2 regions of the Mycobacterium sp. NGS57 genome follow, and region 1 is predicted to be linked to the other one. Evidence: riboswitches for the same ligand, from Rfam matches in the RefSeq annotation. Region 1 holds a riboswitch; the other holds the start of a gene.

Region 1 (3,399 bases):
ACGCCACCCAGGTCTCCGAGCTGCTGCCCGAGGAGCACCGCGCGTTCGTCGACGACATCCTGGACCGCTACGGCATCCCGGCGCGCACGGACGGCCAGCGGGTGCCCGGCTCCCTGAACATCTCGCCCAAGGGCTACGAGCCTCTGCTCGAGGTCGCGTTCGCCCACGACATCCGGCTGATCGCCAGCGCGCTCGGGCCACCGCCCGCCGACCTCGTCGAGCGGGCCCACGGCCACGACGTCCTGGTGGCGGCGCTGGCCGGCACCACCCGACACGCGCAGCGGCACGCCGCCGCCGGCGTCGACCTGATCGTCGCCCAGGGCACCGAGGCCGGCGGCCACACCGGCGAGGTGGCGACCATGGTCCTGGTCCCCGAAGTGGTAGATGCCGTGGCGCCGGTGCCGGTGCTGGCGGCCGGCGGCATCGCCCGCGGCCGGCAGGTCGCCGCCGCGCTGGCGCTGGGGGCGTCGGGCGTGTGGTGCGGGTCGGTGTGGCTGACCACCGAAGAGGCGGAGACGACCCCGGCGGTCAGGGACAAGTTCCTGACGGCCAGTTCCTCGGACACCGTGCGGTCGCGGTCGATGACCGGCAAGCCGGCGCGGATGCTGCGCACCGCCTGGACCGACGAGTGGGCGCGCCCGGACACCCCCGATCCGCTCGGGATGCCGCTGCAGACCGCGCTCGTCACCGACTCCCAGGTGCGCATCAATCAGGCCGCGACGCACCCGGACTCCAGGGCCGCGGAGCTGGCCACCTACTTCGTCGGCCAGGTTGTCGGCTCGCTCGACCGGGTTCGCCCGGCGCGCTCGGTGGTGCTCGACATGGTGGAGGAGTTCATCGACACCATCGGGCAACTCGACGGCCTGGTCGATACGTGACCGATTTGGTCCGAGGCACCCGCCGTCGTCGCGCGGTCAGCGCCGAGGAGAAGTCGCAGCGGCGCGAGCAGATCATGGCCGCGGCCAAGGAAGTGTTCGCGCGCAAGGGTTTTCATGCGACGACGATCGCCGACATCGCCAAGCGCGCCGGCCTGTCCTACGGCTCGGTCTACTGGTACTTCGACTCCAAAGACGAGCTCTTTCACGCGTTGATGGCCGCCGAGGAGGGGGCGCTGCGCGCCCATGTCGCTTCGGCACTGGCCGCGCTCGGCGTCCCGGCGCGCAGCTTCGGGGAAGAAAAGCCGCTGCGGGTCGCAGTGCGGGCGACGCTGGAGTTCTTCGAGTCCGACAAGGCCACCGTCAAGCTGCTGCTGCGCGACCCGTATGCGCTGGGCGAGCGCTTCGAACGGCACCTCGGCGGCATCTACGAGCGGTTCATCGACGACATCGAAGCCTTCGTCGTCGCCGCCCAGGAGCGCGGCGAGGTGGTGGCGGCCCCGCCGCGCATGGTGGCGTACACGCTGGCGGCGCTGGTCGGGCAGCTCGCGCACCGCCGCCTGAGCACCGACGACGACGTCACCGCAGCTCAGGTGGCCGATTTCGTCGTCGCCCTGGTGCTCGACGGGCTGCGCCCGCGCGCGGGTCAAGATTCCGACACGACGCTCGGCGGGATTTGACCATGCCCTGCCCGTCGTGCATCATCGGTCGGGTAGCACCTCGTTAGGTGAGGCTTCTACACGAATACAGGCCACTGACCCCGAACGTCCAAAGACGCCCCGGGTCAGGACAGCTCCTCCCGGCTTAAGGGTTGAGCCCAGGTGGCTTCCGGTAACGGACACGTCGTGTAGTGCCGAAGCTCTGACGAGAGGGGTGCGGTTCTCCGGCGGTCGCCGGATTCTGTGCTCCTTGCGGTGCGCGCACATCGCGCGGGCAGCCGCGCGCCGTCGTGACGTCGAGGAGGTGAGGGACGTATGAGTTCCAGCGATAGTCCGGGTCGAAATCCGGGCGTTGTCTCGTCCCGATCCGGTCTCCGGCGCGACGTTCGCGGCTAGCTGATCAGCTTCGCGGCCAAGCGTTTTGGGCCCGGAATCGCCCCGAGACAACTCAGTTGATCGAGTTCTCGCTTCCCGATTCCGCTTCTAGGAGAAGACCATGACCGCAGCCCTGCACGACGAAGTCGTGACCGCAGTACCCGCGCCCAAGCTGACGGTGGTGCGCGACGACGACACGACTCAGGTTTGCCGGCCCGCGGCGCGCCGCGTCGAGAGCCGGACCATCGTCATCACCGACCCGCTGGTGGACGGCGCCGCTCACCTGCTGGCCGTCGGCGTGCGGCACGTGTACGCGGCGCTGTGGCGCGTCGGCCTGCTCGACATCCAGGCGTGAGCGCCCACGCCGTAGTATTGATGCACTGGCGTCGATCCGGCCATCACCGGGGAGCCTTCGGAAGAACAGCCGGCCCGGCTTACTAGAACCGAACGGGTGGGCCCGTCACAGCCCTCGATGAGCGGCCGCGCGCGAGCGCGGCAAGCGGGGTGGTACCGCGGCGCTCGCGCACCTGGCGCGTCGTCGTCCCCGGCCAGATACGTGGCACAGGGAGACGACGCGTTGACTTACCCCAAGCCGGCCGGCGGGGCGCCCGACTTTCCGGCGCTCGAGCTCGAAGTCCTCGACTACTGGGCCCGCGACGACACGTTCCGGGCCAGCGTCGCGCGCCGCGACGGCGCCCCGGAGTACGTGTTCTACGACGGGCCGCCGTTCGCCAACGGGCTGCCCCACTACGGGCACCTGCTCACCGGCTACGTCAAAGACATCGTCCCGCGGTATCGCACCATGCGCGGCTACAAGGTGGAGCGCCGCTTCGGCTGGGACACCCACGGGCTGCCCGCCGAGCTCGAGGTGGAGCGCCAACTCGGGATCACCGACAAGTCCCAGATCGACGCCATGGGCATCGCCGCGTTCAACGAGGCCTGCCGCGAATCGGTGTTGCGCTACACCGACGAGTGGCGCGCCTACGTGACGCGCCAGGCGCGCTGGGTCGACTTCGACAACGACTACAAGACGCTGGACCTGTCCTACATGGAGTCGGTGATCTGGGCGTTCAAACAGCTGTGGGACAAGGGTCTGGCCTACGAGGGCTATCGGGTGCTGCCGTATTGCTGGCGCGACGAAACCCCGTTGTCCAACCACGAATTGCGGATGGACGACGACGTCTATCAGAGCCGGCAGGACCCGGCGCTGACGGTGGGTTTCCGCGTGGTGGGCGGCGCGCTCGACGGGGCTTACCTCCTGATCTGGACGACGACGCCGTGGACGCTGCCGTCGAACCTCGCCGTCGCCGTCAACCCGGACGTGACGTACGCCGTGGTGCGGGTGGGGGAGCGGCGTTACGTGCTGGCCGAGGCCCGGCTGGGCGCCTACGCGCGTGAGTTCGGTTCCGAACACCCGGAGGTGCTGGGCACCTACAGCGGGTCTTCGCTGTTGGGGATGAGCTATGTGCCGCCGTTCCCGTATTTCATGG
Region 2 (3,399 bases), on a different contig from region 1:
GTGTCTCCCTCACCGCCCGGGGGCGGACGTCCGGCGCCGCGCGATCCCCACCGGCCCTTCACGGTTTCGGTATTCGGCGATTCGATCGGGTGGACGTGGATGCACTACCTGCCGCCGACACCGGGGTTCGCGTTCCTCGACCACACCGTCATCGGCTGCAGCCTGGTGCGCGGCACCCCCTATCGGTACATCGGGCAAACGCTCGAACAGCGGCCGGAATGCGACGGCTGGCCGATTAGGTGGTCGGCGCAGATCGCCCAGGACCAACCGGATGTCGCGCTGTTGATCATCGGCCGCTGGGAGACCGTCGACCGGGTCAACGAGGGGCAGTGGACCCACATCGGCGACCCGACGTTCGACGCGTATCTCAACGGCGAACTCGAGCGGGCGCTGAACATCGTGGGCTCCACCGGTGTTCGCGTGATGGTGGCCACCGTGCCCTACAGCCGCGGCGGCGAAAAGCCGGACGGGCGCTTGTATCCCGAGGATCAACCCGACCGGGTCAATCTCTGGAACACGATGCTGCGCAAGACCGTTGCCCACCATCGAGGCGTCCAAATCCTCGATTTGAACAAAAAGCTGTGCCCCGACGGCGTTTACACCGCCAAGGTCGACGGCATCAAGGTGCGCAGCGACGGCGTGCACCTCACGCCGGAAGGGGTGAAGTGGCTGACACCGTGGCTCGAGGAATCTTTGAGATAAACACCTAATTGCCGGTGCGGCAGCTGATTTCCATGCTGTCGGCGTCCCGGACGTTGAAGTTGAAGCTCACGTACCCGTTGGCCGGGTTGCGCACGCGGTCGAGATAGGGCCGGGTGTCGGCGGCATTGGCGTTGTCGGCCACCACCAGCGCGCCCGTAGCCAGCCGCGGTTCGAGCAGCTCGAGCACCGGCAGGTAGAGATCCTTCCAGCCGTCGAGCAGGACGAATTCGACGGGCCTTTCCAGGTCGGCCAGCGTGGTCAGGGCGTCCCCCTCGAGAATGGTGATCTCGTCGGCCAAACCGGTCTCGGCGAAGGTCTGCCTGGCCGCCGCGATCTTGGTGTTGCTGAGCTCGGTGGTCACCACCCGCCCGGTGCCGTTGTCGCGCACCGCCGACGCCAGGTGCACGGCCGAGATGCCGAAGGACATCCCGAATTCGACGACCGTGGCCGGCCGGGTGGCGCGCACCAGCGCATAGAGCAGGCGGCCGGCCTCCGGCGTCACCGGGATGTAGAACTCGCTCATGGCCTCGGCGCGCTCCTGCGCGCTCATCGGGCGGTCGAAATCGCCGTGGCGCTCACGCAACTTCGACATCTGATCCTTGGTTTCGGCGTACATCCGGTCGAGCACCGAAGCGACGTTCGGCTCCTGCAAACTGTTGGCCATGACGTCGAGGGTAGGCCCCGAGAGTTTGACGACCACCAGGCCGCGGGGCAAGATGGTCGTGCAAGCACCTCGGTAGGTGAGGCGTCTGCACGGATACAGGCCACTGACCCCGAACGTCGAGAGACGCCCCGGGTCAGGACAGCTCTTCCCGGACCCAAGGGTTGAGCCCAAGTGGCTTCCGGCTCTCAGCGAGCGGGATACGCCGTGCAGTGCCGAAGCTCCGGCGAGAGGGGTGCAACCGGCGGCCCGCCGGTTGTTCGTGCCTCTTCCGTTCAGGTGAATGTGACGACACCCGCGTGTGTCCCGGCCGTGAGGAGGTGAGGGCGAGATGAGTCCCGGCGACAGTTCTTATCCGAATTCCGTCTTGTCCCGATCCGGTTCCGGCCTTCTTTTCGCCGCCTGACCTTTCCTGGACGCCCGTCGGCCCCGCGCGTGGCCGGCGGACAAGTCCGGGCTCAGTCGACGCGGGCGTTCCGAACGCCACGAGCCGATCGGGCCCTCCGAAAGGGAAAGATCATGGCTTTTGTTGTTGCACAACGCTTTGCCGGTCTCACGAGCGGACCGGGCCGGATGGGCCGGCTGCTCGCCGGCAAGCTGCACGCCCGCAGCGCCCTGACTCCGCAGGAGCGGGCCAACCTCTACGTGTCGCGGACCCCGATCGCGGTGGTCACCGCGTCGCTCGGCGGGCATCCGTCGGACCGCGCGGGCACCTACCGGTGAATCGTTCGATTGCGTTGAGATAACGGAGAATTCGATGGCCTTGAGCTCGACCCGGCCGCTCGGCACGGCCTCGGTACCGGACACCACGCCGCGCGCGTCTGGCCAGGCCGTGCTGGATTCCGCGCACGCCGGCGACATCGTCGGCGCGTTCGGGCGCATCCGTCTGGACGGCACCGGCGGCGCGCCGGGTGGCCGCTGGCGGCGACTGCGGACGCTGATGGTCATCACCGGGCCCGGCCTGATCGCGATGGTCGGCGACAACGACGCCGGCGGCGTCGCGACCTACGCCCAGGCCGGGCAGAACTACGGGATGGGCCTGCTGTGGGCGCTGGCGTTGATGATCCCGGTGCTTTACGTGAACCAGGAAATGGTGCTGCGGCTCGGCGCGGTCACCAGGGTCGGCCACGCGCGGCTGATCTTCGAGCGCTTCGGCAAGTTCTGGGGCGCCTTCAGCGTCGGGGACCTGTTGATCCTCAACGCCCTGACGATCGTCACCGAATTCATCGGCGTGGCACTGGCACTCGGCTTCCTCGGCTGCCCCAGGATCGTCGCGATCCCGGCCGCGGCGGTGTTGCTGTTCGCCGTGGTGGCCGGGGGCTCGTTTCGCCGCTGGGAAGCGTTGATGTTCCTGCTGATCGCGGTCAACGTGCTGATCATCCCGATGGTGTTGCTGGTGCATCCCGCCCTGAATCGAAGCGCCGCGGGGTTGGTGCCGCAGTTCCCGGGCGGGCTCAACTCCACCGTGCTGCTGCTGGTCGTCGCGATCGTGGGCACCACGGTGGCGCCGTGGCAGTTGTTCTTCCAGCAGTCCAACGTGGTGGACAAGCGCATCACGGCGCGGTGGATCCCTTACGCGCGAGCCGATTTGATCATCGGGATCGTCGTGGTCATCGCCGGGGCGGCGGCGCTGATGGCGGTGACGGCCTTCGGGTTGGCCGGCACCGCCGACGTCGGGGCCTTCACCGATGCCGGCGCGGTCGCCTCCGCCCTGTCCAGGCATCTGGGCGGCACGGTCGGGATCCTGTTCGCCGTCATCCTGCTGGACGCGTCGCTGATCGGGGCCAACGCCATCGGGCTGGCCACCACCTACGCCATCGGCGACGCGATGGGCAGGCGCCACTCGTTGCACTGGAAGATCAGCGAGGCTCCGCTGTTCTACGGTGGCTACGCGCTGTTGCTCGCGGTGTCGGCCGCGGTGGCGTTCAGCCCCGATCACATCCTGGGCCTGGTGACCCAGGGCGTGCAGGCGCTCGCCGGGGTCCTGTTGCCCTCGGCGACCGTGTTTTTGGTCCTGCTGTGCAACGACCGCGCCG

What was found. Region 1 has a riboswitch for magnesium ahead of AC5Y43_RS03120 (Rv1535 family protein). Riboswitches for the same ligand answer to the same signal wherever they lie in the genome.
Region 2: another riboswitch for magnesium. It lies ahead of AC5Y43_RS14850 (hypothetical protein); the one in region 1 lies ahead of AC5Y43_RS03120 (Rv1535 family protein).

Annotation. Positions count from the first base shown of each region.
Region 1 covers NZ_JCALCP010000001.1:625,910-629,308, forward strand. Annotated here, with positions in the region: gene AC5Y43_RS03110 (NAD(P)H-dependent flavin oxidoreductase) at 1-878, shown strand, start outside; gene AC5Y43_RS03115 (TetR/AcrR family transcriptional regulator) at 884-1,555, shown strand; M-box (ykoK) riboswitch at 1,588-1,755, shown strand; gene AC5Y43_RS03120 (Rv1535 family protein) at 2,031-2,264, shown strand; gene ileS (isoleucine--tRNA ligase) at 2,382-3,399, shown strand, end outside.
Region 2 covers NZ_JCALCP010000007.1:96,399-99,797, reverse strand. Annotated here, with positions in the region: gene AC5Y43_RS14860 (acyltransferase family protein) at 1-702, shown strand, start outside; gene AC5Y43_RS14855 (O-methyltransferase) at 707-1,366, opposite strand; M-box (ykoK) riboswitch at 1,428-1,605, shown strand; gene AC5Y43_RS14850 (hypothetical protein) at 1,883-2,086, shown strand; gene AC5Y43_RS14845 (NRAMP family divalent metal transporter) at 2,121-3,399, shown strand, end outside.